DNA from 4 places in the Mesorhizobium sp. CCNWLY176 genome. Region 3 is predicted to be linked to each of the others. Evidence: riboswitches for the same ligand, from Rfam matches in the RefSeq annotation. Region 3 holds a riboswitch; each other region holds the start of a gene.
The links. A riboswitch is a leader RNA that binds a small molecule or an ion and turns the genes downstream of it on or off. The one in region 3 is predicted to bind cobalamin.
Positions count from the first base shown of each region.

Region 1: another riboswitch for cobalamin. It lies ahead of WBQ96_RS07255 (DUF1636 family protein); the one in region 3 lies ahead of WBQ96_RS16810 (TonB-dependent receptor domain-containing protein).
Region 2: another riboswitch for cobalamin. It lies ahead of WBQ96_RS07430 (CbtB domain-containing protein); the one in region 3 lies ahead of WBQ96_RS16810 (TonB-dependent receptor domain-containing protein).
Region 4: another riboswitch for cobalamin. It lies ahead of bluB (5,6-dimethylbenzimidazole synthase); the one in region 3 lies ahead of WBQ96_RS16810 (TonB-dependent receptor domain-containing protein).

Region 1 is NZ_JBBBDZ010000003.1:341,136-348,720, reverse strand. It holds gene WBQ96_RS07280 (NADH-quinone oxidoreductase subunit D) at 1-930, opposite strand, end outside; gene WBQ96_RS07275 (NADH-quinone oxidoreductase subunit C) at 931-1,533, opposite strand; gene WBQ96_RS07270 (NuoB/complex I 20 kDa subunit family protein) at 1,540-2,121, opposite strand; gene WBQ96_RS07265 (NADH-quinone oxidoreductase subunit A) at 2,112-2,477, opposite strand; gene WBQ96_RS07260 (winged helix-turn-helix domain-containing protein) at 2,824-4,023, shown strand; cobalamin riboswitch at 4,053-4,258, shown strand; gene WBQ96_RS07255 (DUF1636 family protein) at 4,289-4,723, shown strand; gene cobW (cobalamin biosynthesis protein CobW) at 4,720-5,757, shown strand; gene cobN (cobaltochelatase subunit CobN) at 5,774-7,585, shown strand, end outside.
Region 2 is NZ_JBBBDZ010000003.1:374,569-382,153, reverse strand. It holds gene cobD (threonine-phosphate decarboxylase CobD) at 1-130, opposite strand, end outside; gene cbiB (adenosylcobinamide-phosphate synthase CbiB) at 129-1,097, shown strand; gene cobO (cob(I)yrinic acid a,c-diamide adenosyltransferase) at 1,335-1,952, opposite strand; gene cobU (bifunctional adenosylcobinamide kinase/adenosylcobinamide-phosphate guanylyltransferase) at 1,954-2,469, opposite strand; gene WBQ96_RS07435 (CbtA family protein) at 2,462-3,223, opposite strand; gene WBQ96_RS07430 (CbtB domain-containing protein) at 3,239-3,418, opposite strand; cobalamin riboswitch at 3,456-3,649, opposite strand; gene WBQ96_RS07425 (aromatic ring-hydroxylating oxygenase subunit alpha) at 3,792-4,991, shown strand; gene WBQ96_RS07420 (MFS transporter) at 4,960-6,159, opposite strand; gene WBQ96_RS07415 (aldo/keto reductase) at 6,504-7,334, opposite strand; gene WBQ96_RS07410 (heparan-alpha-glucosaminide N-acetyltransferase) at 7,416-7,585, shown strand, end outside.
Region 3 is NZ_JBBBDZ010000009.1:177,293-184,877, forward strand. It holds gene WBQ96_RS16800 (hybrid-cluster NAD(P)-dependent oxidoreductase) at 1-710, shown strand, start outside; gene WBQ96_RS16805 (hypothetical protein) at 714-962, shown strand; cobalamin riboswitch at 1,028-1,235, shown strand; gene WBQ96_RS16810 (TonB-dependent receptor domain-containing protein) at 1,431-3,296, shown strand; gene WBQ96_RS16815 (ABC transporter substrate-binding protein) at 3,351-4,178, shown strand; gene WBQ96_RS16820 (FecCD family ABC transporter permease) at 4,175-5,176, shown strand; gene WBQ96_RS16825 (ABC transporter ATP-binding protein) at 5,173-5,946, shown strand; gene WBQ96_RS16830 (DUF6925 family protein) at 6,069-7,103, shown strand; gene WBQ96_RS16835 (ABC transporter ATP-binding protein) at 7,310-7,585, opposite strand, start outside.
Region 4 is NZ_JBBBDZ010000002.1:504,455-512,039, reverse strand. It holds gene aroC (chorismate synthase) at 1-614, shown strand, start outside; gene ribB (3,4-dihydroxy-2-butanone-4-phosphate synthase) at 725-1,822, shown strand; gene WBQ96_RS05335 (MFS transporter) at 1,890-3,104, opposite strand; gene WBQ96_RS05330 (TetR/AcrR family transcriptional regulator) at 3,221-3,820, shown strand; gene bluB (5,6-dimethylbenzimidazole synthase) at 3,817-4,539, opposite strand; cobalamin riboswitch at 4,586-4,769, opposite strand; gene WBQ96_RS05320 (histone deacetylase family protein) at 4,892-5,818, shown strand; gene WBQ96_RS05315 (exodeoxyribonuclease VII small subunit) at 5,822-6,073, shown strand; gene WBQ96_RS05310 (DUF2277 domain-containing protein) at 6,145-6,417, shown strand; gene WBQ96_RS05305 (pirin family protein) at 6,552-7,472, shown strand; gene dxs (1-deoxy-D-xylulose-5-phosphate synthase) at 7,579-7,585, shown strand, end outside.

The sequences.
Region 1 (7,585 bases), on a different contig from region 3:
CGCTTCCATCGACCGCTTCATGGCGTCGCGCTTGGGCGGAACCACCTTGCCGTCGAGGTTCGACACCGGCCCGGAGCCTTCCTTGCCGAGCAGGAGATCGACGCACTGGCGCATGATCCTGGCCGACTGGCGCATCTCTTCCATGCGCAGCAGGTAGCGGTCGTAGCAGTCGCCGTTCTTGCCGATCGGAATGTCGAATTCCAGCTCCGAGTAGCATTCATAAGGCTGCGACTTGCGCAGGTCCCAGGCAGCGCCCGAACCGCGCACCATGACGCCCGAAAAGCCCCAGGCCCAGGCGTCTTCCAGCGAAACCACGCCGATATCGACGTTGCGCTGCTTGAAGATGCGATTGCCGGTGAGCAGGCTGTCGAGATTCTTCACCGTCTGCAGGAACGGATCGATCCACTTGCCGATGTCCTCGACCAGCTTCTGCGGCAGGTCCTGATGGACGCCACCCGGACGGAAATAGGCTGCGTGCATGCGCGCGCCGCAGGCACGCTCATAAAACACCATCAGCTTTTCGCGTTCCTCGAACCCCCAGAGCGGCGGCGTCAGCGCACCGACGTCCAGAGCCTGCGTCGTGATGTTGAGCAGGTGGTTCATGATGCGGCCGATTTCGGAATAGAGCACGCGGATCAGCTGGCCGCGCTTGGGCACATCGATGCCGAGAAGCCGCTCGATCGCCAGCGAAAACGCATGCTCCTGGTTCATCGGCGCGACATAATCGAGCCGGTCGAAATAAGGGATCGCCTGCAGATAGGTCTTGTGCTCGATCAGCTTCTCGGTGCCGCGATGCAGCAGGCCGATATGCGGATCGACACGATCCACGACTTCGCCGTCGAGTTCCAGCACGAGGCGCAAAACGCCGTGCGCGGCCGGATGCTGCGGGCCGAAGTTGATGTTAAAATTGCGAACGGAGGTTTCAGCCATTTACTGCTTCGCCTTTTCATCGCCCGGCAGGACGTAGTCCGTCCCTTCCCATGGCGACAGGAAGTCAAAATTGCGGAATTCCTGCTTGAGCTCGACAGGCTCGTACACGACGCGCTTGGCTTCGTCGTCGTAGCGGACTTCCACGAACCCCGTCAGCGGAAAATCCTTGCGCAGCGGATGGCCTTCGAAGCCATAGTCGGTCAGCAGGCGGCGCAGATCCGGATGGCCGGAAAACAGGATGCCGTACATATCGTAGGCTTCGCGCTCGAACCAGTCGGCACCGGGATAGACGCCCGTCAGCGAAGGAACCGGCGTATCCTCGTCGGTCATCACCTTTAGGCGGATGCGCAGGTTCTGGCGCGGCGAGAGAAGGTGATAGACGACGTCGAAACGCTTCAGGCGCGCCGGATAATCAGCACCGCAGACGTCGATAATCGAGATGAACTGGCACTGCACGTCGTTGCGCAGAAAGCTCGCGACGCTGACGATATCGCCGGCTTCGAGGGAAAGCGTCAGTTCGCCATAGGCGATAACGGATTCACCGATCTTTCCGTCCAGCTTTTCGGCCAGATAGGCCGAGAGGTCCTTGAGGGCTTCACTCATCGGAAATCACCGTTCAATCGTGCCGGTGCGGCGAATCTTCTTCTGGAGGAGAAGAACGCCGTAGAGCAGCGCTTCCGCCGTCGGCGGGCAGCCGGGTATATAGATGTCCACCGGCACCACGCGGTCGCAGCCGCGCACGACGGAATAGGAATAGTGGTAATAGCCGCCGCCATTGGCACAGGAGCCCATGGAGATGACATAGCGCGGCTCCGGCATCTGGTCGTAGACCTTGCGCAGCGCGGGAGCCATCTTGTTGGTCAGCGTGCCAGCAACGATCATCACGTCCGACTGGCGCGGAGAAGCTCGCGGCGCGAAACCGAAGCGCTCGGCGTCATAGCGCGGCATGGAAAGATGAATCATCTCGACCGCGCAGCAGGCGAGCCCGAAGGTCATCCACATCAGCGAGCCCGTGCGCGCCCAGGTGATCAGCGCCTCCGACGAGGTGACGACAAAGCCCTTGTCGGAAAGCTCGTTGTTGATGTCCATCACAAACGGATCATCGGCGCCGATCGGCTTGCCGGTATTCGGATCGAGAATGCCTTTCGGCTTGGCAGCGACCATTGTGGGAGACATATCGTTCAATCCCATTCCAGCGCTCCTTTTTTCCATTCGTAGATGAAGCCGATGGTCAGAACCGCCAGGAAGACCATCATCGACCAGAAGCCGAGCATGCCGATCTCGCCGAACGAAACCGCCCAGGGGAAGAGGAAGGCCACTTCCAGATCGAAGATGATGAAGAGAATGGAAACCAGATAAAAGCGGATGTCGAACTTCATGCGCGCATCGTCGAACGAATTGAAGCCACACTCATAGGCCGACAGCTTTTCCGGGTCCGGATTGCGATAGGCCACAAGGAAGGGCGCTGCAATCAACGCCAGCCCGACCACGAGGGCCACGCCGATGAAAATGACGATGGGAAGATATGAACTTAAGAGCGCGCTCATGCTCCGACTTTCCGTTGGTGGCCGATCGGCCTGAATTATAGCATTGAGTCGAACCGCCATACCGCGACAGATTGCCTATGAAGGCCGCGGCAAGACACTATGCTGCAACGCGGCGAGGGTTAGCGCAGGCAATCGGGGGAAGCAAGTCAAACCTTGGCGAAAGCACGGCTGCGCCAATCGCTTTCCAGCGATTTGCGTTGCACAAGGCGCATTTGATTTCCTTACCTTTTTACTCCACTTTTTATCCTGACACAATTCCCGTCGCAGTCCTGCTAGGCTGAAGTCCACATTTCGATTCCGGCTGATGCGGAGAGACCTTGATGATGAACACCCGGGCCATCGAAGAATGAAGGGAACGATCCCGCTTTCCATGGCGCGGCGCATAGCGCTTGCCGCGCAGGGCTTTGCCGATCCGCGACCGACGGGCGCCATCGACCGGCGACATCTCAACAAGGTGCTTTCGCGCATTGGTTTATTGCAGATCGATTCCGTCAGTGCGGTGGTGCGGGCGCATTACATGCCGCTGTTTTCGCGGCTTGGCCCCTACCCCCGCGCGTTACTCGACAACGCTGCCACATCACGAAAACGTGCGCTCTTTGAATACTGGGCGCATGAAGCGTCGTTCCTGCCGGTCGAAACCTATCCCCTCATGCGCTGGCGCATGGAACGCGCCGGCCAGCACGAGGAAATGTACACCGGGCTGGCAAAATGGGCGCGGCAGAACGAAGGCCTGATCAACGAGATTTATCAGGAAGTCAGTAACCGCGGCCCGATCGCGGCTTCCGACATCGATGGCGCCAAGGGTTCCGGCGGCTGGTGGGGCTGGAGCGACGAGAAACACGCCTTCGAATGGCTGTTCTGGGCCGGCCGGATCACAACATCTTCGCGCCGTGGCTTCGAGCGTCTTTATGACCTGCCCGAGCGTGTTTTGCCCGCCTCCATATATAATGCCCCGGTTCCTTCGGCTCCCGACGCGCATCGCGACTTGCTGCGCATTTCGGCCCGCGCGCTTGGCATCGCCACCTACAGCGACCTGCGCGACTATTTCCGCCTCTCGCCCGCCGACATGAGGGGCCGCATCGAGGAACTGGTTGAATCGGGCGAGCTTCTGCCTGTTAAAGTTAAGGGCTGGACCCATCAGGCCTGGCTACACGCAGGCGCGCGCATTCCACGCAAGGTCGAGGCCCGCGCCCTCCTCGCCCCCTTCGACCCACTGGTCTGGGAACGCGCCCGCACGGAACGCCTGTTCAACTTCCGCTACCGCATCGAGATCTACACGCCGGCCGAAAAGCGGCAATATGGCTACTACGTCCTGCCTTTCCTGCTCGGCGACACGATTGTCGCACGCATCGACGTAAAGGCCGATCGCCCGGCAGGCGTCCTGCGCGTGCTGGCCGCCTATGCCGAACCGGGCGCACCGGACCACACGGCAGCCGCCCTCATCGAAGAACTGCGCCTGATGATGTCCTGGCTCGAACTCGATCGCATCGAGATTTCTCCGGCGGGAGACCTCGCACCGGCGTTGGCCGACATAATCGCGTCGTAACCACGCGTTGACAGCGCAAGGCACCACCGCCTAAATTCGCCCGCGACGGTCCCCTCTCCGCAAAGGGAGGGGCTAAGAGGGAATGCGGTGCCGGGCCAATGAGCCCAAGTCCGCAGCTGTCCCCGCAACTGTAAGCGGATAGCCGAAGGCCGACAGCCACTGGGATTTTTCCCGGGAAGGCGGCATGAAGCAACGACCCGCGAGCCAGGAGACCTGCCGTCAGACGAAAAATCCGACCGCCTGGCGGGTGTCCCGGGCAAGGAGCATGATTCTGGTGAAAGCCAACGGCAATCAAACTGAGCTGGCCGAGGACGCCCATGATTTGGGCGCGCCCGGCGTAACGATTCTCGTCTGTTCGTCCTGCCGCGACGAAAACGGCTCCGACGCGCGGCCCCGCGCCGGCGAGTATCTGGCACAAGGCGCGATTCGCGCCGCCGAAGCTGAAAACATCCCCGTCAAACAGGTCGAATGCCTCGGCAACTGCAAGCGCCGCCTGAGCGCTGCCCTTCTGCGCGACGGCTCCTGGAGCTACGTCTTCGGCGACCTGACGACCGAAAGCGGGCCCGACCTGATCACCGGCGCAAAGCTTTTCGCGACCTCGACCGACGGCATCCTGCCTTGGCGCGGCCGCCCCGACAGCCTCAAGCGCGGCCTCGTCGCGCGCATCCCTCCCCTCGATTTCCTGAAGGACAATTCATGACTGCCTCCGCCACCCGCGTCCCCTGCACCGTCGTCACCGGCTTTCTCGGCGCCGGCAAGACCACGCTGATCCGCCATATCCTGGAAAACGCCAACGGCCGCCGGCTGGCCCTTATCGTCAACGAATTTGGCGATATCGGCATCGACGGCGAGATCCTGAAAGGCTGCGGCGTCGATGCCTGCCCGGAGGAAAACATCGTCGAACTGGCCAATGGCTGCCTCTGTTGCACCGTCGCCGACGATTTCGTGCCGGCGCTTGACCAGATCCTGGCGCTGGAGCCGAAGGTCGATCATATCATCATCGAGACCTCCGGCCTCGCGCTGCCCAAGCCGCTGGTGCAGGCCTTCCAGTGGCCGAGCGTGAAGAGCCGCGTGACGGTGGACGGCGTCGTCGCCGTGGTGGATGGCCCGGCACTGGCCGCAGGCAAGGTCGCATCCGACCTCGACGCGCTGCAGGCGCAGCGCCAGGAAGACGATTCGCTCGATCATGACGATCCGGTCGAGGAAGTGTTCGAGGATCAGGTCGCCTGCGCGGATCTCATTATTCTCTCCAAGAGCGATCTGCTCGACGCAGCCGGCAGCGCCCGCGCCAACGCCATCATCAGCGAGCATCTGTCGCGCGCCGTGAAAATCGTCCCGACCGCGCAGGGCAAGGTCGATCCGTCGGTGCTGCTCGGCCTCGGTTTGGCCGTCGAGGACGACATCGAAAACCGCAAGACCCATCACGACGGCGAACTCGATCATGAGCACGACGATTTTGACTCCTTCATCATCGAGCTTCCCGCAATCTCCGATCCCGACGCGCTGGCCAAGCGCGTGGCGACGGCTGCCGAACAAGAAAACGTGCTGCGCGTGAAGGGTTTCGTCGATGTCGGCGGCAAGCCGATGCGGCTTCTGGTTCAGGCCGTCGGTCCGCGTGTCAACCACTATTACGACCGCGCCTGGACGGCGGCCGACGACCGTCGTTCGCGTCTTGTCGTCATCGGCCTGAAGGGGCTGAATCGCGACACGATCGAGCGCATACTGGTTAGCTGACCCACGGCGTGCCGCCATGCACATACTGACCACGACATCCGCCTCGCTCGACGATCTGGTCGAGCCGGTCGATCTGCGGCAGCAGCCGGCGGATATTGTGGCGCTGTCCTTCACCGACAGCGACCTGGCCGGGCTGGCGGCGGCGTGGAAACAGGAAGCCGAAACGCTGCCGTCGATGCGATTGGCCGCACTTCGCGACCTGCGCCACCCGATGTCGGTCGATCTGTGGATCGACCACACCGCCAGCCGCGCCAAGATCATCCTGGTGCGCATTCTTGGCGGCTACGACTGGTGGCGCTATGGCTGCGACCGGCTGGCCGCAATGTGCCGCGAGAAGAACATCCATCTGGCGCTCCTGCCCGGCGAGAGCCACGACGAAGACCTCCGGCTGATCGAATGCTCGACCCTGCCGCGCGAGCGGCTGGACGAACTGCTGGCTTATTTCCGCGAGGGTGGGCCCGAGAACATGCGCGGGCTGGTGCGGCGGCTGGCTGGGCTTGCGGGCGGGCAAGGCGCGGTATCCGCGCCGGTCACGGTGCCCAAGGCCGGTTTTTACGAGCCGGCGAAGGGCGTCGTCGAGCGCGACGTTACCCTCCCCCTTGAGGGGAGGGTACGGCCGCAGGCCGGGGGTGGGGTCGCCGCGGCCGCACGCCAACGCCAAGGAACGTCGAGCACTGCCGTAATACCCCCCTCCGCCGCCTTTGGCGGCACCTCCCCCTCAAGGGGGGACGAAACGCGCCCCACCATCCCCATCCTGTTCTACCGTTCCATGCTGCTCGCCGCCGATGTCGCGCCCATCGACGCGCTGGTCGAGGCACTGCGCCAGCGCGGCATGGCGCCGGTCCCGATCTTCGTTTCCAGCCTGAAAGACAAAGCCTCCCTCGCCTTCGTCGAGAATGCGCTGGCCGATCTGAAACCCGCCGCGATCATCACAGCAACCGCCTTCGCCTCTGGTGCCGAGCCGGGCGTCGAAACCCTGTTCGATCGTGCCGGCGTGCCGGTGTTCCAGGTCATAGTCGCAACCACGCGCCGCGACGCCTGGGCCACCAACCAGCGTGGATTAGCCCCCGCCGACCTCGCCATGCATGTGGTCATGCCGGAGCTCGACGGCCGCATCCTCGCCGGCGCGATTTCGTTCAAGGCAGAAATCGAAGCCGACGCGGCCCTCGCCTTCAAGGGTCTCGCAAATCGTCCGGAGCAAGACCGGGTCGAGCAGGTTGCCGACAGGCTGGCAGCCTTCGTGCGTCTCCAGCGCGAACCGCGCGCAACCCGCAAACTGGCGATCCTCATTCCCGACTATCCCAGCGCGCCCGGCCGCACCGGCTATGCCGTCGGCCTCGACGTGCCCTCCAGCGTGCTCGCCATGCTGCATGACCTGAAGCAACAGGGCTATGCCGTTGAAGGGATTCCCGAATCGCCGCGGGAACTATTGGGCTTGCTGGAGCACGGCGATAATGGGCTGAGCTTAGAAGATTATCTTGCCCTCGCGAACGACCTGCCTGAGGAGGCGCGGGCGACGGTGGAGGCCGCGTGGGGCAAGCCAGATGCCGAGACGGTTTCGACCAGGAAACTGCAGCGCTCTACGTTGCCCCCCTCTGTCCTGCCGGACATCTCCCCCACAGGTGGGGAGATTAGCAGTGGCAATGCCGGTCCACTCCCTGCAACGTCGACGATTGGCGAAAGTTTTGATGACAGCCTGATCTCCCCACCTGTGGGGGAGATGTCCGGCAGGACAGAGGGGGGCAACGTCGAGCAAAATCGTTCCCGTCCCTCAAACAACCACTTCCCCTTCCCCGCCGCCACCTTCGGCAACATCACCGTAGCACTT
Region 2 (7,585 bases), on a different contig from region 3:
AGTGCGGATTGATCCCGGTCGACAGGTCGATCCAGGGCAGCGGCGCATGCGGAAACAGCGCTGCCGCCCGGCCGAGGCTGCCGCCGTGATCGGCCACCGCCGTCACCGCACTCCTGTTTTCCAGCGCCATGTTCGTCCTGCTCGCCTTCCTGTCGCTTCTCGTCGAACTGGGTCTCGGTTACCCGGATCGGCTGGTGCGCGCAATCGGCCATCCGGTGATCTGGATCGGCCAGCTCATTTCTTTCCTCGACAGGAACCTCAACCGCGCGACCCAATCCGACGCTTCGCGCCGCATTTGGGGCGTGGTGGCGCTGATCGTGCTGATTGCCATCCCGGCAGGCATCGCATTTTTCCTCGAAACGCTGTTTTCGCTTTCGGCTCTAGGCATCGTGGCGTCGGCGCTTCTCGGCAGCACATTGCTGGCGCAGCGCAGCCTTGCCAGTCATGTGAAAGCGGTCGCCGATGCGCTCGATCGCGGCGGCTTGCAGGCCGGCAGGCGCGCTGTATCGCAGATCGTCGGCCGCGATCCCGAACGGCTCGACGAGGCAGGTATCAGCCGCGCCGCGATCGAAAGCCTTGCCGAGAATTTCTCCGACGGCATCGTCGCACCGGCCTTCTGGCTGGGCATTGGCGGGCTGGCGGGTGGCGTCGCCTACAAGGCCGCCAACACCGCCGACTCGATGATCGGCCACCGCACGCCTCGTCACGAAGCCTTCGGCTGGGCAGCTGCCCGCTTTGACGATTTGATCAACCTGCCAGCTTCACGTTTGACCGCTTTGCTGCTGGTGATTGCCGCGACGATCGTGCCCGGGGCAAGCGCAGCCAATGCCTGGCGCAGCGTCTGGCGCGATGCCTCCAAACACCGCTCGCCCAATGCCGGTTGGCCGGAGGCTGCAATGGCCGGCGCGCTCGGTCTGTCGCTGGCCGGCCCGCGCGTCTATGGCGGCGTCATGGTCGAGGATGCGACGATGGGCGACGGGCGGCGCGAGGCGAACGCCGCGGATATCAGGCGGGCGCTGCGGCTTTATTGGACGGCGGATGGGTTGATGGTGGTGGGGTTTGGAGTGTTGGCAGGTTTGGGTTACGTGCTTGGATAAAGAGGCACCCCTACCGGCACGCTTGTATTCCTTCGCGCCCCCCTCTGGCCTGCCGGCCATCTCCCCCACAGGTGGGGAGATCAGCTGTCATCACGACTTTCGCCAATCAGAAACGCCGCAAGGTGAGCGGGGCAACGAAGCTGCTGATCTCCCCACCTGTGGGGGAGATGGCCGGCAGGCCAGAGGGGGGCGCCGTAGAGTGCTACCTATGCGAAGAAGGGAAACGGAACAGCGCCCCTAAAACTCAATCCCCTGCTGCGCCTTCACCCCGGCCGAAAAATGGTGCTTCACCGAGCCCATTTCGGTCACAAGATCAGCAGCCTCAATCAGCGCCGGCTTGGCATTGCGGCCGGTGACGACGACATGCAGGCCCTCCCGCCGGTTCTTCAAAGTCGCAACCACGCTGTCGAGGTCGAGATAGTCATAGCGCAGCGCGATGTTGAGTTCATCCAGCACGACGAGGCTGATCGACGGATCGGAAATCAGCTCCACCGCCTTGGCCCATGCGGCTTCGGCAGCAGTGATGTCGCGCTTGATGTCTTGCGTTTCCCAAGTGAACCCTTCGCCCATCGTGTGCCAGACCATGCGGTCGCCGAAGGTGGCGAAGGCGTCCTTCTCGCCGGTGTGCCAGGCGCCCTTGACGAACTGCACCACGCCGACGCGCTTGCCGTAGCCGAGCATGCGCAAAGCAAGCCCGAAGGCGGCCGTCGTCTTGCCTTTGCCGGGGCCGGTGTTGACGATGAGCAGCCCCTTCTCGGTGACCGTCTTTTCGGCCACCTCGGCGTCCTGCACCGCCTTGCGCTTGGCCATCTTGGCCTTATGGCGCCCGGCTTCCTTTTCGTCGATTTCTTTCATCTCATTTCACCTGCATCGGCAGACCCGCGACCATGAACAACACGCGGTCGGCGCGGGCAGCGATCCTCTGATTGAGCCGGCCGGCGGCATCGCGGAATTTCCGCGCCAGGGCGTTGTCCGGTACGATGCCAAGCCCGACCTCGTTGGCGACGACGAACCACGGACCGCGCGGCTTGGCCAGAACCGCCTCCAGCCGTTCGCTTTCGCGTTCCAGATCATGATCGACCAGCAAATGATTGGAAAGCCAGAGCGTCAGGCAATCGACCAGCAAGGGCTGCCCATCCGGAACCCCGGTTATGGCGTCGGCAAGATCGAGCGGCACATCAATCGTCTGCCAGCCCTCGGCGCGGCGGTCGCGATGCAGCGCGATGCGTTCCACCATCTCGTCATCAAAGGCCTGCGCCGTGGCGATATAGGTCCAGGGCGCAGGGAATGCGGTGGCCAACCGCTCGGCATGCGCGCTCTTGCCGGAGCGCGCACCGCCGAGCAGGAAGGTTAGCGAAGTGGCGTCAGGCAAAGCTGTCGCGCAGGCTTGTCGCCGTTCCGGTGAAACGTCCGCGAATGACGCCTACGGCAGCACCCAGAACGACCCAGAAGATCAGGTTCGTCACGGTTACGGCGACGACGAACTGATGATGCAGATCCGGCGGGATCGGCGATTCGTGGCTTGCCGGCTGCGGCGCGCCCAGAAGGTGCGGCGCGACCATCAGCGCAACGCCGATCAGCGAAAACACCAGCGACGAGCGGAAGGCGATCAGGCCAAGGCCGGCAGCTGTGGCAACCACCGTGCCGATCCACCAGACCTGACGGGCGGCAAGATCGGCCGCAGGCATGGCAGGCAGTTCCGGCGGCAGGCCGAGGCCCGGTGCCAGCGTGAATACGGCAAAGCCGGCAAAGCCCCAGAAAATGCCCTGGCGCCAGTTGGCGATGCCGCCGGCGAGTTCCGAAACGGCGACCAGAACCAGCGCGAAGCCGATACCGGTGACGATATTGGCGAGTGCCGTGAAGGCAAAGCGCTCAAAACCGTCCGCCGGCGCCCAACCTTCTTCCTCATGCTCATGCGCGGGTGCTGCGGCCTCAGCCGCCGGAGCGGCAGTTTGTGCACTATTGGTTGCCGGCGCGGCATGCTCGTGGCCACCCTCGGCATTCTCGAAGGTTTCCGCCTTGAGGATCAGCGGAACGGTCGCATAGGTCTGCATGGCCGTCATGACGATGCCGGACAATAGCCCTGCGATCGCCGCGATGAACACGACGTTACGAAACAATGTCATGGGAGCGGTCCTTCGTTAGTGGCAGGGAAACGCCATCGAGTGGCGATAGTCGTGGCCGGCATTATGGACGACTTCCATATGCGAGAAGCCGACGAAGCCGATAACGAAGAGGCCGAGCAGACCGGCCATTGCCAACTGCATCGAGCGCGTGACTGAGCCTGCCGTTGCGCCGAGCGACGAAGAAACCGTGTTCATTTCCAAATTCCTTTCACCCTCCACCCGAGGGCACCTAGAGTTTCCGACGTCGTCGGCAGGTCTCCTGGCTTGCGGGTCGACGCCCTTCCCCGCCTTCCCGAGAAAACTCTCAGTGGCATCTGGGGAGAGCTCGCCGCGTACAGTTGCGGGGGCAGCCGCGGCTTTGGGCAGATTTTGCCCGCACCGCATTCCCTATTGATTCCTCACGGAACCGACGACAGCGGCGACTATAAGGACAAACCCGCCGCCCGGCAAACCAATTTCCCGCCCTTTGCACGCCGGAAAAGTCGCAAACGCGCTAGCGACGATAACCGCCGCAATTGACAATTATTTCGCACAGGTATCCGCTGCTCCGGTCTGGAGGGATCGCGCCATGACGGCGGGCACGGCGGAAGGCAACGCCTATAACGGCCTTCGAATGGCGGAGGTGACGCTTCCGTCCCGCGCCTATTGGAGCGACGCCGAATACCAGCGCGATCTCGACGCGATCTGGTATCGAAACTGGATCATGGCCTGCCGTGTGGCCGATCTAGACCAACCGCTAGCCTATCGCGTCTTCAAACTCGGCACGCAGGAAATCCTGATCATTCGCGACGAGACCGGCGTGCTGCGCGCTTTCCACAACACATGTCGCCATCGCGGCTCGCAGCTTTGCCGCGAAGGCGAAGGCAGACTGAAGACCCGGCTGCTCACCTGCCCCTATCATGCGTGGTCCTATTCGCTGCGCGGCGACCTCGTGCGCGTGCCGTCGAAATCGTTGCCCGAAGGCTTCAACAAGGCCGACTACCCGCTCTATCCGGTGGCGCTGTCGGTCTGGCGTGGTTTCGTCTTCGTCAACCTGGCTGAAGATGCACAGGGCTCGGCTGCAGATGTTTTCGATGCCGGCTCCGCCGACCTGACCAACTGGCCGCTGGAAGACCTCGTCACCGGGCACGCCTTTCGCAAGGTTATGAACTGCAACTGGAAAATTTTTTGGGAAAACTTCAACGAGTGCCTGCATTGCCCGGGCGTCCATAAATCCCTGTCGCATCTCGTGCCGATCTATGGCCGCGGCCTGATGGCGCGTCACGACGACCCGGATTGGGCGCTTCATGCCGACAATGATGCGCCCGAATATTCGGGCGGCCTGCGCGCCGGTGCCGAGACGTGGTCTGAGGACGGGCGCGTTCATGGCCCGGCTTTTCCAGACCTGACAGAGGCCGAGCGCGCTGCCGGCCAGACCTATGCCGCGCATCTGCCGTCGATGTTCGTCGTCGGCCATGTCGATTATGTCCGCACCGTGCAGCTGGTGCCGTTGGGGCCGGAACAGACGGAGCTTGTCGCCGAATGGCTGTTTCTGCCGGAGGCGCTGAGTTCAGGCGGGACCGACCTCGAAAACATCGTCAAGTTCGGCATCCAGGTTCTGGAAGAGGACGCGGCCATCTGCGAGATCAACCAGAAGGGCCTGCATTCGCTGCGCCACGAGACCGGCGTGCTGATGCCGGAGGAATATGAGCTTCAGCGCTTCCACCAATGGGTGCGCGGCCAGCACGCGCAGGCGCTCACATCGACTTCGGCAGATAGCGCCAGGTGATCAAGCCGCAGACTGTCGTGAAGACGCCGAGCGTGACGAACACCGCGCCGAGCCCGAAGAAGGCAAGCACCACCGAATAGACCAGCGGCGGCAAAAGCTCCGACAGGTCGAGATAGGTGCGATAGACGGCAGTCATCTGCGGCCGCTCATGAATGCGCACCGCGCGCATGAAGGCCGTGGAGCCGAGCGCATCGAGCGCCACCGCAAACAGTGCGCCGAAAAGCAGGAAGACGCCCGTCGCCAGCGGCAGTCGCTCGCCGCCAAGCCCCGCCAGCAACAGCGCCGTGCTCATGCCGAAGAAGGCAAACGCCATGATGTTCCGCGCGCCGAAGCGCCGGCCTGCCTTGCCCCAGTAGATGGCCGCGAACAGAAGGGCGTTGCCTGCCGAAACCAGAAGGCCGCCGGCCAACTCGCCCTGCCCCGTCACCACCATCAGGATCGGCCCATAGACGAAGAACGTCGTCCAGAAGCACGAGCGGCCGAAGGCTATCACCCAGGCCAGCCGCAGCCGTGGCTGGGCGACGAAGCGGCCGATATTCTTCAGCGGATTGGCCGGTCGCGTCTTGCCCGGTCGGATCATGGCGTTGTCGCCGAGGCGGAAGTACCAGAAAGTGATCAGCAGCGCGGTCGCGAAAGCAACCACCACGCCCTGCGTCACGAAGATACCGTAGCGCGTATAAAGGAAGACACCCAGCGTCGGCCCGCCTGTCCAGGCGATCATCGATGCCGCCATGCGCAGCGATTCGGCCTGCATGATGTCGGTCTTGCGGATATGGTCCATGATGTAGAGGTTGAGCGTGATCGCCAGCGCGCTCGCCCCCATGACGCGGGCCAGCATCCCGAACATCTGGCCGGGCAGCGAATGCGTCATGAACAGCAGCGAACCGACGGCGAGCAGCGCAACGCCGGTCGTGTAGATCCAACGCCGCGAGAACCGATCGATCAGCATCGGCATGAACAGCGTTGCCGAAAGGCCGATGAATGCAACGAGCGTGTAGAGCAGAGAGACGGTCTGCTTGTTCTGCAGGAGTTCGTAGGCCTGGATCGGAACGACGCTGGCGATCGAGGCACGCGCAAAGGATTCCAGCGCATAAAGCGTGGCAAAGGTGCCCGCGCCCGCCGGCTTTACGGCGGGAAGCCAGATCGGATGCCTTACCTGCGTGATCATTCCTGCCCCGGATCATTTGCCGGCAGATTTGCAGGCGCAATCACACCGCCGATAGCAGGAAACCGACCTGCCATCGTCGCAAAAGCCGGTTGGATATCGTCTTTTCGGCTGTGGCCTAAGATTCGGCTGCGCATTGAAATCGCTCGGAGGTCGAGTTCCTTCGCGCCCCCCTCTGGCCTGCCGGCCATCTCCCCCGCGAGTGGGGAGATTAGCAGCTTCACTTGTGCGCCCTACCTGCAACGCTGAAGATTGTCGAAAGAGGACATGACGGCTGATCTCCCCACCCGCGGGGGAGATGGCCGGCAGGCCAGAGGGGGGCAACGTAGGGCGAAACCCGAGGCGAGCTACACCCGGTCCCACTCCGGCGAGAACCCGAAATCGCAAAGACGCGAATTGCGGCCGGTGAGAGCAGAGATCGCCACCATCTCTTCGGCCGACAGGGCAAAGTCGAAGATGGCGATGTTTTCCGATAGCCGCGCGATTTTCGTCGTGCGCGGAATGGCGACCACGCCTTCCTGCTGCACGTGCCAGCGCAGCACGATCTGGCCCGGCGTCTTGCCGTGACGGGCGGCAACATCGCGGATCGCGTTTTCCGAAAACAGGTCGCCACCGCGATAGAGCGGGCAATAGGAAACCAGCGCCATACCGTTGTCGCGGCACAGGCGATAGACCTTCCGCTGGTCGAGATAGGGGTGGTTCTCGACCTGATTGGCAACCAGCGGTTCCTCCGACAGCGCAATCGCCTGCGAAAGCAGTGCTGTCGGGAAATTCGAGACACCGATATGGCGCGCAAGGCCGCTGCGCTTCACAGCGTTCAGCGCCTTGATAGAGCCCGCCAGCGGAATTTTCGGGTTCGGCCAGTGGATCAGCAGCAGGTCGACCTGATCGAGGCCGAGATGCTTCAGGCTGGCCTCAGTCGAGCGCTCCAGATCTCCCGGCGCGATGTCCGTCCACCACACCTTCGTCGTCACGAAAACATCGTCGCGCGCAACGTCCGAAGCACGAAGGCCGACGCCGACATCCTTCTCGTTGCCGTAAGCGGCTGCCGTGTCGATGTGGCGATAGCCGACCGACAGCGCGCGCAGCACGAGCTCGGCACAGTCGTCGCCTGAAAGCGTCCATGTTCCGAGACCGAGCGCGGGAATTTGCGCGCCATTGGCGTTTACGCTGTGCATGGCATTCTCCAATTCCATTCTTTCGTCGTTATGATCCGTGCTAACGGTTGAACGATAATCAAACGAACCGCAACATCACGCATGCTTCCAGACTCAGAACCACTTCAGCAACCAAAATCACGCCGCATCGACGCGCTCGACCTGGCGCGCGGCCTCGCCCTGATCGCCATGGCGATCTACCACTTTACCTGGGATCTCGGATTCTTCGGCTACACCGAGCCCGGCCTGACGGCCTTCGGCGGCTGGAAGCT
Region 3 (7,585 bases):
CGGCTGGTTCCGGTGTCACGCCGATGATGTCGATGCTGCGCTGGCTGAACGACTGCGCACCATGGACCGACGTCGCCTTCGTCAACTGCGCGCGCCGGCCCGAAGAGATCATCTTCCGCAAGGAACTGGAACTGCTCGGCAGCCGCATGCCCGGCCTGTCGCTCGGCTTCCTCATAGAGGAGCGCTCGAACCGAGAAGTCTGGAGCGGCCACATGGGCCGCATCGACGCGGTGCGCCTGCCGCTTCTGGCGCCCGATTTCCGCGACCGCGAAGTCTTCTGCTGCGGCCCAGACCCGTTCATGCGCGCGGTGCGCCAGATGCTCGAGGCCGCCGGCTTCGACATGGCGCATTATCATCAGGAAAGCTTTGGCGCGCCTCCGGTCGAAGTCGTTCCGGCGCCCTTTTCCGACGCATCTTCGACCACCGGCGACGCCGCGCCTGTCGAGCAGATCACGCCGATCCGCTTTGCGCTCTCGGATGTCGATGCCGATTGCGTCTCCGGCCAGACCGTACTCCAGACCGCCCGCGCCTCGGGCGTGCGTATTTCAGCTGCTTGCGAATTCGGCCTGTGCGGCACCTGCAAGATCAAGAAGGTCTCGGGCGAGGTCGAGATGAGCCACAATGGCGGCATCCTCGACCACGAGATCGAGGACGGCTTTATCCTCGCCTGCTGCTCGAAGCCGCTCGGTGCGCTGACGGTCGAGGCCTGACCCATGGGCTCGCATTGGCAATCGGACGCGATCGAGCGTCCCGCCGGCTCGGCTGTGTCTGTCGAAGACCCAGCCCTGTCGTGCCCGGAAGATATCTTCCTGTCCTGGCTGCTATGGCTGCCGCAAGGCAGCGACATACGCACTGCCGCCGCCCGCGAAGTGGCGCGGCTCGACCGCCGTGCACCACTGCGCGATGACCTGCGGCGTCTGCGACGCATGTTCATGCTCGTCGCAAACGGCTCGGCCGTTTAGGCATTTCCACATCGGCTTTTTCCACGCATGGCCAAACCCGGTTGACGCTCGCCGGACGCACAGCTACCAGTGGAATCGGAAATGGTTCCGCTTCACGGCGGATGAAAAGGGAACACGGTGAGATCGTCAGATCGAAGCCGCGACTGCCCCCGCAACTGTAGCCGGCGAGCTTTCTTTCAACCAGGCCACTAAAAGCGCTCCAGCGCGATTGGGAAGGCGAAAGACAAGCATTGACCCGGAAGTCAGGAGACCTGCCTTTTCCGGTCACCCATGCTTGAACACGGGGCGTGTTCAGGCGCGGTCGCCCGTGGCGGTGACATTTGAAAAAGTGTTGCCGCATGCCGGGGTTGGCCGAGGGTTCGATGTTGTTGTCCAAAGATCTGCCTGTCGATCATTTTCCTGTCTGCGGTTTGTCATCAAACCTTCGGGCGCGTTTGGTCGCCCGCCAAAAGCCTATCGGGGGCAGACATGCAGAAATCGACTTTTTTGGCTGGCGCATTGGCGCTGGCTTTCTCGAATAATGCCGGCGCGCAGGAACTGGACGACGGCGACGCGGAGGTAATCAAGCTCGACACGGTCGTCGTCACCACGCCGTTGCGGCGCGAGACCACGCTGGCGCGCTCGACCTCGTCGGTCACGGTGATCGAGCGAAAGGAAATCGAGCAGTCGGCAGCACCCGACCTGCCGTCGCTGCTGAAGTCCTATACCGGCGTCTCAATCATCTCCTATGGTGGGCAGGGCGCGGGGGCCAATGTCTATCTGCGCGGCATGTCGGCCACGCAGACGCTTGTGCTGATCAACGGCGTGCGGGCAAGCTCGGCCACCAGCGGCACGACCTCCATCTTCAACATCCCGCTGGCCTCCATCGAGCGCATCGAGGTCGCCAAGGGCGCGCATTCGGCCCAATACGGCGCCGACGCCATGGGGGGTGTCGTCAACATCATAACGAAGCAGGGCGGGGCCTGCGCCGATGGCCGCAATGCATGTGCCACGCTCACCACCGGCGTCACCCATCCCTGGGGCGGCTATGTCTCCGGCACGGTTCAAGGACGCAGCGAAAGCGGCGTGAACTACGCGCTCAGCGGCAGCCTGCTCGGCACGCGCGGCTATGATTTCACCACGCCGCTGGCCTGGGGCCATGAGCCCGACGATGACGGCTTCCTGCAAGGCTCAGCCAATCTCTCGCTGTCGAAGGACTTCGATTGGGGACGGCTCCATGCCGACGGCCTTTTCGCGCGTGGCCGCAGCCAATACGACGCGACATTTCCATCCAGCAATGAGGTCGACACGACGACCTTTGCCGGCAAAGTGGGAGCGCATGTCCTGCATTCCGATAGCTGGTCCTCGACCGTCGAAGTCAGCTCCGGCCTCGACTACTCGACCAATTTCCGCGACGGCGTGTCCGGCGACGGCCAGTTCGACACGCAACGCTACGGCATCTTCGCCTCGACCGAAAAACGCTTCGAAACCGGCAAGGCCAGCCACATCCTGACCGGCGGCGTCGAAGCCTATCGCGAGCAGGTCGATTCGACCGTCGACTTCGCCGTCGATTCGCGCGATCTGGCGGCGTTGTTCAGCCAGTATTCGCTCGAATATGAGGCGCTTCGCATCGATACGGGCATCCGCTACGACCACAGCAGCCAGTTCGGCAGCGCCACCACCTACAATGTCGGCGCGAGCTACAAGGTGCTGCCCGATCTCGTGCTGCGCTCGTCCTACGCCACCGGCTTCCGCGCCCCGACCTTCAACGACCTCTACTATCCCGGCTATTCCAACCCGGATTTGAAGCCGGAAAAGTCGCGCTCCTATGAAGTCGGGCTGAACTGGCAGGCAACCGCCGGCACCGGTCTCGACCTCGCTTTCTACCAGACGTGGCTGACCGACGCGATCGCCTCCAATCCGCCGACCTACCTCCCCTTCAACGTCGCCCGCGCTCGCATAACCGGCTTCGAGGCGACGCTGGCGCATCGCTTCAGCGACGAGTGGAGCGGCAAGGCCACGGTCGACATCCGCGAACCGCTCAATCAGGACAATGGCAAGTACATTCCCTATCGCGACCGCTTCAAGGCGACCGCCGAACTCACCTACAGCCCGACCGAACAGCTCGATCTCACGGCGAAGGTCCTCTACGGCGCGGCGCGTTATGCCAACGCCGCCAACACCGTCGAACTGCCGGACTATGTGACCGTCGATTTCACGGCGCTCTATGCCCTTGATGCGCGGTCGCAGTTCAAATTCTCGGTCGAGAACATGTTCGACGAGGAATACGCCACCGTCACCGACTATCGCGCACCGGGGCGCACCTTCAATCTGAGCTTTACGCGAACGTTCTGAACGGGGAGGTTCTGCATCGGGCCTCTCTTGGAGGTCCGATGCCTGGAGAAAAGCATGAAACGCATCACGGCTATCCTGATGGTCTCGATTCTCAACGCCTCGGCGGCTCTCGCCGCCGAGGCTCCCCGCCGCGTCGTCTCCATGAATGTCTGCACCGACCAGCTTGCCATGCTGATTGCCGGCGAGGGCCAGCTTTATTCGGTGTCCTATCTCGCCGGCGACAGGAATACGTCGGTGCTTGCCGATCAGGCCGGAGGCTATGTGGTCAACCATGGCCTTGCCGAGGAAGTCTTTCTCATGCAGCCGGACCTGATCATCGCTGGCACCTTCACGACCCGGACCACGGTCGAGCTTCTGCGGCGGCTCGGTTTTCGAGTGGAGGAGTTCGCGCCGGCGGATTCTCTCGCCGATATCCGCGAACACATTTCGCGCATGGGCGCGCTTCTGGGACGGCAGGAAAAGGCGTCTGCGCTTCTAACCCAGATCGACAACGACCTGGCGACACTCCGCGCGCAGCCGCCCTCCGGCAGGACGGTCGCGACATACTACGCCAACAGCTACACCTCCGGCTCCGGCACGCTGGTCGATGCGCTGATCGGCATCTCCGGCCTCGAAAACATCGCAGCCCGGCTCGGCCTCACCGGCACATCGAAACTGCCGCTGGAACTGCTGGTGCTCGCCAATCCCGATCTCGTCGTATCCAGCGCGAGCGATTATCCGGGTCCCGCACTGGCCGAGGAGGGTTATGTCCACCCGGCCTTCAAGGCTGTGACCGCCGGCAGCAAGGCCGTCAACATTCCGACGAAATATACCATCTGCGGCGCGCCCTTCACGCTTGAGGCGGCGCACATGCTTCGAGAAGCGGCGGGAGCGGCCAGATGAGCGAGACCGCACGCTACCGCCTGCTGCTCATCATTCTTGGCGCAGCAACACTCATCCTGTTCCTGCTGTCGCTCACCGTCGGCCCGGCGGCATTGGGCTTTGCCGACAGCATCGCTGCACTGTTCTCATCGAAGGCTGGCGCCATCGCCCTGATCATGCAGGAAATCCGCCTGCCGCGCGCCATTCTCGGTCTGATGATTGGCGCGACGCTCGGCCTGTCGGGCGCGGCACTGCAGGGCTATCTCCGCAACCCGCTGGCCGAGCCGGGGTTGATCGGCGTCAGCGCCACTGCCTCGCTCGGTGCGGTCATTGCCATCTACACCGGCTTCTCCGCGGTCTTCCCGCTCGGCCTGCCGCTGGCTGCCCTTGCCGGTGCCGTGCTGGCGGTGGTCATCGTGCAGGCCATGGCCGGCATGAAGGGCGGCGCGCTCACCATCATCCTCGCCGGCGTCGCCGTTTCGAGCTTCGCCGGCGCAATGACATCGCTGGCGCTCAATCTGTCGCCGAACCCGTTTGCAGCACTCGAAATCATGTTCTGGATGCTGGGTTCGCTCACCGACCGCTCCATGACCCATGTCTGGCTCGCCGCGCCCTTCATGGTCATCGGTTGGCTCATGCTTGCCTCGCTCGGGCGCGTGCTCGACACGCTGACGCTCGGCAACGATGCGGCTGCCAGCATGGGCGTCGATATGCGCCGCGTGCAGTTTTTGGCGGTGTTCGGCACCGCCGCGTCTGTGGGGGCCGCAACCGCTGTTGCCGGCGCTATCGGCTTCGTCGGCCTCGTCGTGCCGCATATATTGCGCCCGCTGGTCGGCTCGCGCCCGTCGCGGCTGCTGCCGGCCAGCGCGCTCGGCGGTGCCTGCGTGCTGCTCGCCGCCGACATTCTGGTCCGCATCATCGCACCGGGAAAGGACCTCAAGCTCGGCGTCCTGACGGCCATCGTCGGCGCGCCGTTCTTCCTCTGGCTCGTCTACCGCACGCGGAGGAACCTGCTGTGACCTTGCTTGCCATCGATCAGCTTCACGCCTCGCTCAGTGGCAAGCCTGTGCTGCACGGGCTTTCGCTTGCCGTGCAGGAAGGCGAATTCGTCGGGCTGATCGGCCCGAACGGTTCCGGCAAATCGACGCTCCTCAGAGCTGCCCTCGGCCTAATCCCCTCGACCGGAAAGATCGGCATTGCCGGCAAGGATGCCGCCGCTATGCCGGCGAAGGAGAGGGCGCGTCACCTCGCCTATCTGCCGCAGGAGCGCGAGATTGGCTGGCCGGTCTCGGTCGAGATGCTGGTTTCGCTCGGCCGCGCGCCGCATCGGTCTGCCTTTGCCGGATTTGACGCTGCGGACACAGCAAAGATCGAAGAAGCCATGCGCCGCATGGAGGTCGACGCCTTCCGCCACCGCCCCGCGACCGACCTTTCCGGCGGCGAGAAAGCGCGGGTGCTGATTGCCCGCGCGCTCGCGCAGGATGCCCCTCTGCTGCTTGCCGACGAGCCGACCGCCGGCCTCGATCCATCGCACCAGATCACGCTGATGCGCCTGTTTGCGCAGCTCGCCTCGGAGGGCCGGGGCGTCGTCGCTTCGCTGCACGATCTCGGCCTTGCGGCACGCTGGTGCACGCGGCTCGTCCTCATCGACAAGGGCCGGATCGTCGCCGACGGCCCGCCGCGCGAGGTGCTGACGGCCGCGCGCCTGCGCTCGGTCTATGGCGTGGAGGCTTATCTCGGCGAGACGCAGGGCGGCATGCTGGTCATGCCGCTGGACGTCGCCGGCTAGAGCATGATCCCGAAAAGTTGCAGACTTTTCGGACAAGATCATGCTTCAAAAACAGAAACTTAGAGCGGGATGGCGATTCAAGTGAAAGTCATCTCGCTCTAACGCAATCGGGAGGGCGGAACATGGAAACGCTGCAAAACCTCATTCGCGATCATCTGCGCGACTGGCAGACGGGCTGGAGCATGGGCACCTTCGGCGCAATCGCCGAATTCCATCAGGATCGCGACGAGACGCCGGTGATCGACGACGGCTTCACACTGTCGCGCGCGACCCGGCGCGGCGCGATCCACATCGACCGCAAGCGGCTCGATGAGGTCGTGCCGGTCGCCTACGAGACGGTCAGCCCGCGCGCCCATCGCTGGAGCCAGGCGGTCGCACTGTGCCTGCCGGAAACGCTGGCACGCCGCGAGGCGCGCTCCGTCCTGACAGAGCTTGGTCCCGACGACGACGCCATTCGCGGCATCGACCACACCGGCATCCTGTTCGATATGGGCCTGTCCCTGCCGCAATGCGATTTCTGCATCCGCACCAGCGATCCGAAGCTGCTGACCGTGCTGCGCGCCAATCTCGGCCGCTCGCTGTTCGAGCACGACAATGCCGCCATGCCGGCCATTCTTGCCGCGCATCCGCACCGCGTCGCGTTGACCCATATCGGCCGTGTCGAGGTGTTCCAGAAGATCGGCGGTCCCGACACCGGCGGCGTCTCGCCACCCGGCCCGCACACGCATCTCCTGCCGAAGCTGCTGCGAACCGGGCGCACCCATTCCGCCAACACGCCGATCCCGGAAGGGCTCATGCCGCTCGGCTCGCTTCACCCCGGCAATCCGGTCATCGGCGCCATGGGCGAGGACATCGAATTCGATGCTGGGCTGCATCGGCATTTCCAGGATCTCTATTCCGCCTATGGCGACCCTAGTCTGGTGATGCTGAAGCGGACCGTTCTCGGCGCGCTGCAACGTGGCGGCGACCCGGAAGGTTTTGTCGTTCCCGATGGTCGCTTCGAGCGCGGCGTCGTGCGCCTGGCACTGCGCCAGCAGGCGCGGTTGGCCGAGCACCAGCAGGATTCGGAACTGGCGCACCGGCTTACGGTGTGGCGCAAGGTGCATGACCAGCGCAGCGACGCCGAACTCGAGGACGACGATTCACCGGGGCATTGATGGCGTTTTCTGTGAGAGTTTTCGTCTGAAAAATTGCCCCTCACCCTTACCCTCTCCCCGTGAAAAACGGGGAGAGGGAGGCGTCAGCGTTGGAGCGTCCTTCTTCCCCATATTGTGACGGAGAGAAGGAGATTGGCCGCTACGTCGATGACCCCCTCTCCCCGTTTTTCACGGGGAGAGGGTAAGGGTGAGGGGCAGCGCAACCCTCAAATCCGCTTCCCATCCTGATCGAACAGAAACGCCCGCGATCCATCCAGCCCGAAGCGCGCGCCGTCGCCGGCGTTGAAGCTGCGGGCGTCGCGGCTTTCCACGGTGATGGTGCCGCCTTCGGGCAGTTGTGCATGCGCATAGGTGACGCCGCCGAGGCGCTCGACCAGCGTGACCTTGCCGGAAAGCGCGCTGGTTGCCCCGTCTGCTGCCACGAAATGCTCGGGCCTTATGCCGAGGCTGACTGCCGTTCCAAGCTTGGGCGCCGCGCCGCG
Region 4 (7,585 bases), on a different contig from region 3:
TGGGCGTCAAGGAGATCGATCGCAGCCGCTGGAACTGGAATTTTATCGACGACCCGGAAAACCCGTTCTTCACGCCCGATCCCGGCTCGGTTCAGGTGTTTGCCGATTATCTCGACGGCATCCGCAAGGCCGGCTCCTCGGTCGGCGCGGTCATCGAGATCGTGGCCGATGGCGTGCCGGCGGGCCTTGGCGCGCCGATCTACGCCAAGCTCGACCAGGATATCTGCTCGAACCTGATGTCGATCAACGCCGTCAAGGGTGTCGAGATCGGCAACGGCTTCGAGGCAGCGCGCATCACTGGCGAGGAAAACGCTGACGAAATGCGCATCGGCAATGACGGCAAGCCGGTGTTCCTGTCCAACCATGCCGGTGGCATTCTCGGCGGCATTTCCACCGGGCAAGCGATCGTCGCGCGCTTCGCGGTCAAGCCGACCTCGTCGATCCTGACCCCGCGCCAGTCGATCGACGTCGACGGCAAGGATGTCGAGGTGCGCACCAAGGGTCGTCACGATCCGTGCGTCGGCATCCGCGCCGTGCCGATCGGCGAGGCCATGATTGCCTGCACCATCGCCGATCATTATCTGCGCCATCGCGGGCAAACGGGAAGAGTTTAGGGCAGTAGGGGAATAGGGGAGTAGGGCAGTATGTTACCCGTCGAATTCCCTATTGCCCTACTGCCTTATTCCCCTACTGCCATACTCCCTTGCGAACGAAAGTGAGCCCCATGTCCTATGACCAGAAACAAGTCGTCGAGGCGCTGCGGGCCTTCGAGCGCGGTGAGATCGTCGTCGTCATGGACGATGACGGGCGCGAGAACGAGGGCGACCTGATCGTTGCTGCCGTGCATTGCACGGCCGAGAAGATGGCGTTCATCGTGCGCCATACGTCCGGCATTGTCTGCACGCCGATGACGCGTGAGGATGCGCGGCGGCTCAACCTTGCGCCGATGGTTGCCGACAATGATTCGGCCCACACCACCGCCTTCACTGTGAGTGTCGATTTCAAACACGGCACGACGACGGGTATTTCCGCCGACGACCGCACGCTGACGGTGCGCAACCTCGCCAACGGCAATGTCGGCGCGAATGATTTCGTGCGTCCGGGCCACATCTTCCCGCTGATCGCGCGCGAGGGTGGCGTGCTCATGCGCTCGGGCCACACTGAGGCGGCCGTCGATCTGTGCAAGCTTGCCGGCCTGCCGCCGGTCGGCGTTATTTCCGAGCTGGTCAATGATGACGGCACGGTGATGCGCGGCCCGCAGGTGCAGGCGTTCGCCGAAAAGAACGGGCTGAAGCAGGTGTCGGTCGCCGACCTGATCGCCTATCGCCAGCGCCAGGAAACGCTGATCCAGCGCGTCGATACCTTCGATGTCGAGACACCCGGCGGCAAGGCCAAGGCTTTCACCTACACGCTGCCCTGGGACACGATGCACCATCTGGCGATCGTCTTTGGCGATATCCGTGACGGCGTCGAGGTGCCGGTGCGGCTTCACGCCGAGGATGTGGTGACGGATGTGTTCGGCACCGGATGCCGTCTCGACCAGATCATGAAGGCACTGGGCGAGCGCAAGCGCGGCGTCATCGTCTATCTGCGCGAGGGTTCCGTCGGCGTCGCCGACCAGGGCCGCAACCGGCCTTCAGCCGATCGCGAGGATCACGCCGAGGCGCTGCGGCGCGAGGATGAATGGCGCCAGATCGGCCTTGGCGCGCAGATTCTGAAGGATCTCGGCATCTCCTCGATCAACCTGATCGCCTCGCGCGAGCGCCACTACATCGGCCTCGAAGGTTTTGGCATCAAGATCGCCAAGACGGAAATCCTGTAAAACGGAAAACCTGCAAGACAAAGGGCTCCGGTCGACCGACCGGAGCCCTTTGTTTTTCCAAGCCAGCTTATTCCGCCGGCTGCGGCAAGGCCGAAACCGTGCGTCGTTCGCCGCCGAGCGACCTCTGACCCAACAGCACGGTCAGCAGCGCAATCGTCCCGGCCGCTACCGACACCCAGAAGCCGTTATGTGCGCCGTAATTATCCACCACCCATCCGGTTGCGAATGAGCCGAGCGCCATGCCGATGCCGATGCCGGTCATCACCCAGGTGACCCCTTCGGTCAGCATTGCTGCCGGCACGCGGCGCTCGATCAGGCCGAAGGCGGTGATGAAGGTGGGCGAGATCGCCACGCCGCTGACGAAGATCGCCAGCGCCAGCATCGGCACCGTATTCACGACCAGCAACGGCAGCGTCGTCAGCGCAATTATGGCGACCGCGATGGCCAACTGGCGCTGCAAAGGCATGGTCAGGTTCAGTGCGCCGATGATCAGGCCGACCACGAAGGAACCGACGGCATAGACGCCGATGACGAGGCTTGCAGCGCTCGGCTGGCCGAGTTCCTTGGTGATCGCCACCGCGCTGACTTCTGCGGTCGCGAAGGTCGCGCCGATGAAGATCAGGGCAAAGGTGATGATCTGGACTGGCCGCTGCCGGATCGCCGAGCCGCCTCCGCCATGTTCCAGCGGCCTGATCCTGGGTTCCGTCGCGCGTTGCAGGATGAACGCCGCCGATCCGAATGCGAGGAACAGCGTGCTCGCCAGCATTCCCGCTTCGGGGAACAGGGCCACGCTTAGGCCCACAGACAGCGATGCGCCGGCGATATAAACGAGTTCGTCCGCAGCCGATTCGAAGGCGAAGGCGGTGTTGAGTTCAGGACGGTCGTGGAAAATCTCGGACCAGCGCGCCCGCACCATTGCCGGCATGCTGGGCATTGCCGCGGCCATCAGCGCCGACACGAACAGCGTCCAGATCGGCCAGTTCTGGTTGGTTGCGACCAGCAGTGCCGCAAAGGCGATCACCGAGACGATCGTTGTCGGCGTAAGCACTTTCGCTTGCCCGTGCCGGTCGACCAGCCGCGAGATTTGAGGGGCAAGGACGGCGTTGGTCAGCGCATAGGTTGCCGAGACGGCACCGGCCAGCCAGTATTCGCCATGGGTCTGCGACAGCATGGCGACGATGCCGATCGGTGCCATGGCGATCGGCAGCCGTGCGACGAAACCGGCGGCGGCGAAGCCTTTGGCTCCCGGAGCTCTGAAGATTTCGCTATAGGGGTTGGGCATCGAATGCTCCTGGATTTCCAGAGGGGCACCACTTACATACGTGGCGTATGAAATCTAGATAGTTGCATACGCCACGTATGTCAAATAATATACGTACCGTATGCGAAGGAGATTTGATGGCGCATAAACCACGCAAGGAGATGATAGCCGAAACGCGCACCAAGCTGGTGGACGCTGCGCGTCATGCTTTCGGCACGGTCGGCTATGCGGAAGCGTCGATGGACGATTTCACCGCCGCCGCCGGCCTGACGCGGGGCGCGCTTTATCATCACTTCGGCGACAAGAAGGGACTGCTCCAGGCTGTCATCGCCGAGATCGATGGCGAAATGGCGGTGCGGGTGCGCGAGATCGCCGAAAAGGCGCCGACGCGCTGGCAGTATTTCGTCGATGAATGCACCAGTTACATCGAATTGGCGCTGGAGCCGGAAATCCAGCGCATCATGTTCCGTGACGCCCCCGCCGTGCTGGGCGACCCGTCGCAATGGCCGAACGCCAGCGCCTGCGAAGCTTCGATGACGGAAAACCTGACTCATCTGCAGGACGAGGGTGTGGTTGTTCCCGATCTCGATCCGGCGACGGCAGCGCGGCTGATCAATGGCGCGAGCAGCCAGGCAGCGCAGAAGATCGCGAATTCCGACGATCCCGAAGCGACCTCACGGAAAGCCGTCGCGGCTTTCAAGACTTTGCTTAACGGGCTGTTGGTCAACAGGGCCTAACGGCGGGCCTCGTCGGCGACGGCCTTCAGCGCGTCTTCGCCTTCGCCCCCAAAGGTCTCGCTCATGATCAGGTCTGAAAGTGGCAGGCGGTCGCCCCATCCATTCCGTTCGAGGTCCGGTCGCGGCGCAAATTCCGAGACATGGCCGACGCAGAGATAAGCCACCGGAACGACGAGGTCGGGAATGTCCAACGCCCGTTTCAGCGCCTCTGCGTCAAGAATGCTGACCCAGCCGACGCCGATGCCCTCAGTGCGCGCCGCCAACCAGAAATTCTGTACCGCACAGACGGTGCTGTAGATATCCATCTCGGGATTATGCCAGCGGCCAAGCGGTGAATCTTTCGAGCGTGTACGGTCGCAGGTGATGCAGAGGTTCAACGCGCTTTCGCAGATTCCTTCCAGTTTCAGCTTGCGGTAGAGCGCCTGCCGCTCCTCGGCGATATTAGGCAATTCCTGCTCGCGTGCGGCAAGGAAAAGGTCGCGCACCGCCCGCCGGCGCTCCATGTCGCGGATGACGATGAAGTTCCACGGCTGCATGAAGCCGACGGAGGGCGCATGATGGGCGGCGAGCAGCAGCCGGGCCAGCACCGCGTCGTCTATCGGGTCGGGGCGAAAATGGCTGCGCACGTCGCGGCGCGTGAAGATGGCGCGGTAGACGGCATCGCGCCCGGCGTCTTCGAAGGCATTTTCACGGCAGGCGTGGTTGCGGACAGCATTCATCGCATTTCCCCTTGCGATCGAAAACGTCGCTCCGCCCGTCCACGCGGATGACTATTTCTGCCGGGCCGGTCTTCTGGCTTGGGCTCAATCCGCCTCCGGCGCCTTCCCATTCTCGCGAACAGTGGCCTTTGCCGATGCGGTTCCCCTTACAGCGTTGGGCACGCCACGGATTTTCACCGTGTTCCCGATTCTCCCGCCTCGCGGCGGGCACCTGACAGCACCGCAGACTTAACCCGGCGCGCTTGCAAAATCATCCCCCGATGCCGACCTATGATTTCGCAAAGAGGATTTTCCCCAGGCTTCGGGCGCCGACGCATGGCGGCGGCACGGTCTTTCCTGATAGGATGTTTGCATGACGACGCGCCTCTATTCACATCCGATCTATCTCGAGCATCTGACGCCGCCCGGCCACCCGGAGCGGCCTGATCGCTTGCGTGCCATCGCGCGCGTGCTGGAAGACGAGGCCTTTGCCGCACTCGACCGCATCGAGGCACCGGAGGGCGACGAGGCAACGATTCTCTACGCCCATCCCGAAAGTCATGTCCAAAAGGTGCGGGTTGCGATCCCGCAAGAGGGCATCCGCGCCATCGACGCCGACACGGTGGCCAGCCCGAAAAGCTGGGTTGCGGCGCTGACGGCGATCGGCGCTGCCAACGCTGCGGTGGACGACGTGTTTTCAGGCAAGGCCGACAATGTCTTCGTCGCCAGCCGCCCGCCGGGGCACCATGCCGAAAAGACCACGGCGATGGGCTTCTGCCTGTTCAACAATGCCGCCATTGCCGCGCGTTACGCGCAGAAGAAGCATGGCGCCGAGCGGGTCGCCATCGTCGATTGGGACGTTCACCACGGCAACGGCACGCAGGACATTTTCTGGGAAGATCCGTCCGTGCTCTACTGCTCGACGCATCAGATGCCGCTTTATCCCGGCACCGGGGCGAAGAGCGAGACCGGCGCCGGCAACATCGTCAACGCGCCGCTGGCCCCCCAGACCGGCAGCGACATTTTTCGCGAGGCGATGCGCTCGCGCGTGTTTTCGGCGATCGACGATTTCGCGCCGGACCTGATCATCATTTCGGCGGGCTTCGACGCGCATCACCGCGACCCGCTGGCCGAGATCAACCTGACCGAAGACGATTTCGACTGGGCGACCGGCGAACTCATGGACCGCGCCGGGCGCCATGCCAGCAACCGGCTCGTCAGCCTGCTGGAAGGCGGATACGACCTTGAGGGCCTGTCGTTCTCGGTCGCGGCGCATGTGAAGCGCCTGATGAAAGGATAAAGCATGGCCAACGAGCCGAGTGATGAGATCAAGGCGATGAGCTTCGAGCAGGCGCTGGAGGCGCTGGAAAAGATCGTCGACGACCTGGAACGCGGCGACGTGCCGCTCGACCAGTCGATCAAGATCTACGAGCGCGGCGAAGCGCTGAAAACCCATTGCGACCGCCTGCTGAAGGCTGCCGAGGACAAGGTCGAAAAAATCCGCCTGTCGCGCGACGGCAAGCCGGTGGGCACGGAGCCGCTGGACGGCGAATGACTTGACGTTGTGGCAGCTCGCGCCCAGTTATCTATCAGGCAAAGGGTCGATGGAAAATCCGGGAGCAGACAATGTGCCGCAATATCAAGACGTTGTTCAATTTCGAGCCACCGGCGACGCATGACGAGATCCGCGACGCAGCACTTCAGTTCGTCCGCAAGCTGAGCGGTTCGACGAAACCTTCCAAGAAGAATGAGGAAGCATTCAACCGCGCCGTCGACCAGATCGCGGAGGCGGCGCACGAACTGCTGCATTCGATGGAAACGCACCAGCATCCGCGCAACCGCGAGGAAGAAGCCGCCAAGGCGAAGGCCCGTTCAGCGCTGCGTTTTGCAAACGCATGACGCTTGCCGTGCGCCTGTATCGTTCAAGGCTCCACCATTGAACATACCGTCTCCGGTATGGGACTTTCGATTGTCGCGCTTGGGGCGTAGCCTCTCCGCATAAGGTTGAACGCAACCGCAGATCGGAGTGTCCCATGAGCTTTTTTCCCGCACGCGATCCCGAGCCGGGCGACGCATTCTCCTGCGATGCCATCGAACTGATGGTTATTCCCAACGCCAAGGATATTGGCGGTTTCGAGGTGCGCCGCGCGCTGCCGACGGCAAAGCGACGGCTGGTCGGGCCGTTCATCTTCTTCGACCGCATGGGGCCGGCCATCCTGCGCGCCGGCAAGGCGCTGGACGTGCGCCCGCATCCGCATATCGGGCTTTCGACCGTCACCTATCTGTTCGACGGCAAGATCAGGCACCGCGATTCGCTCGGCACCGAGATGGTGATTTCACCCGGTGACGTGAACCTGATGACGGCCGGCCGCGGCATCGTCCATTCGGAGCGGACGCCCGAGGAAATGCGTGGTTCGCCGATGTCGGTTTCGGGCCTGCAGACATGGATCGCGCTGCCCGACCACAAGGAGGAAATCGCGCCGGTCTTCGAGAACACCGCAAGCGCCACGCTGCCCGAATTCAGCGCCGAGGGCGTGACGGGCCGCGTGGTGATCGGCGAGCTTGAAGGCATGCGCGCGCCGGTGACGACCTATCACGACACGCTCTATGCCGATATCCGCCTCGCCCCCGGCGCCAGCTACAGCATTCCAGCCGACGCCGAGGAGCGCGCCATCTATGTGCTCGACGGCAGCGTGGTGATTTCCGGCGACCGTTTCCCCGAAAACCGCCTGCTGGTGCTGAAGCCGGGCGACGAGATCGTCGTTTCGGCCGAAAACGGCGCGCATTTCATGCTGTTTGGCGGCGCTTCGCTGGGTTCGCCGCGCCACATCTGGTGGAATTTCGTCTCGTCATCCAAGGAACGAATCGAACAGGCCAAGGAGGAATGGAAGACCGGCCGCTTCGACATTGTGCCAGGCGACGACAAGGAATTCATACCTTTGCCCGAAAGTTGATGTTTGTGACGCAAGGATACGCGTCATCACCGCACATTTACTTTCCGGGGCCGACGCTCTATCTCCAATCTCTAGACTAGATGGATTACAGGCAGGCTTCGACCTCGTGACTT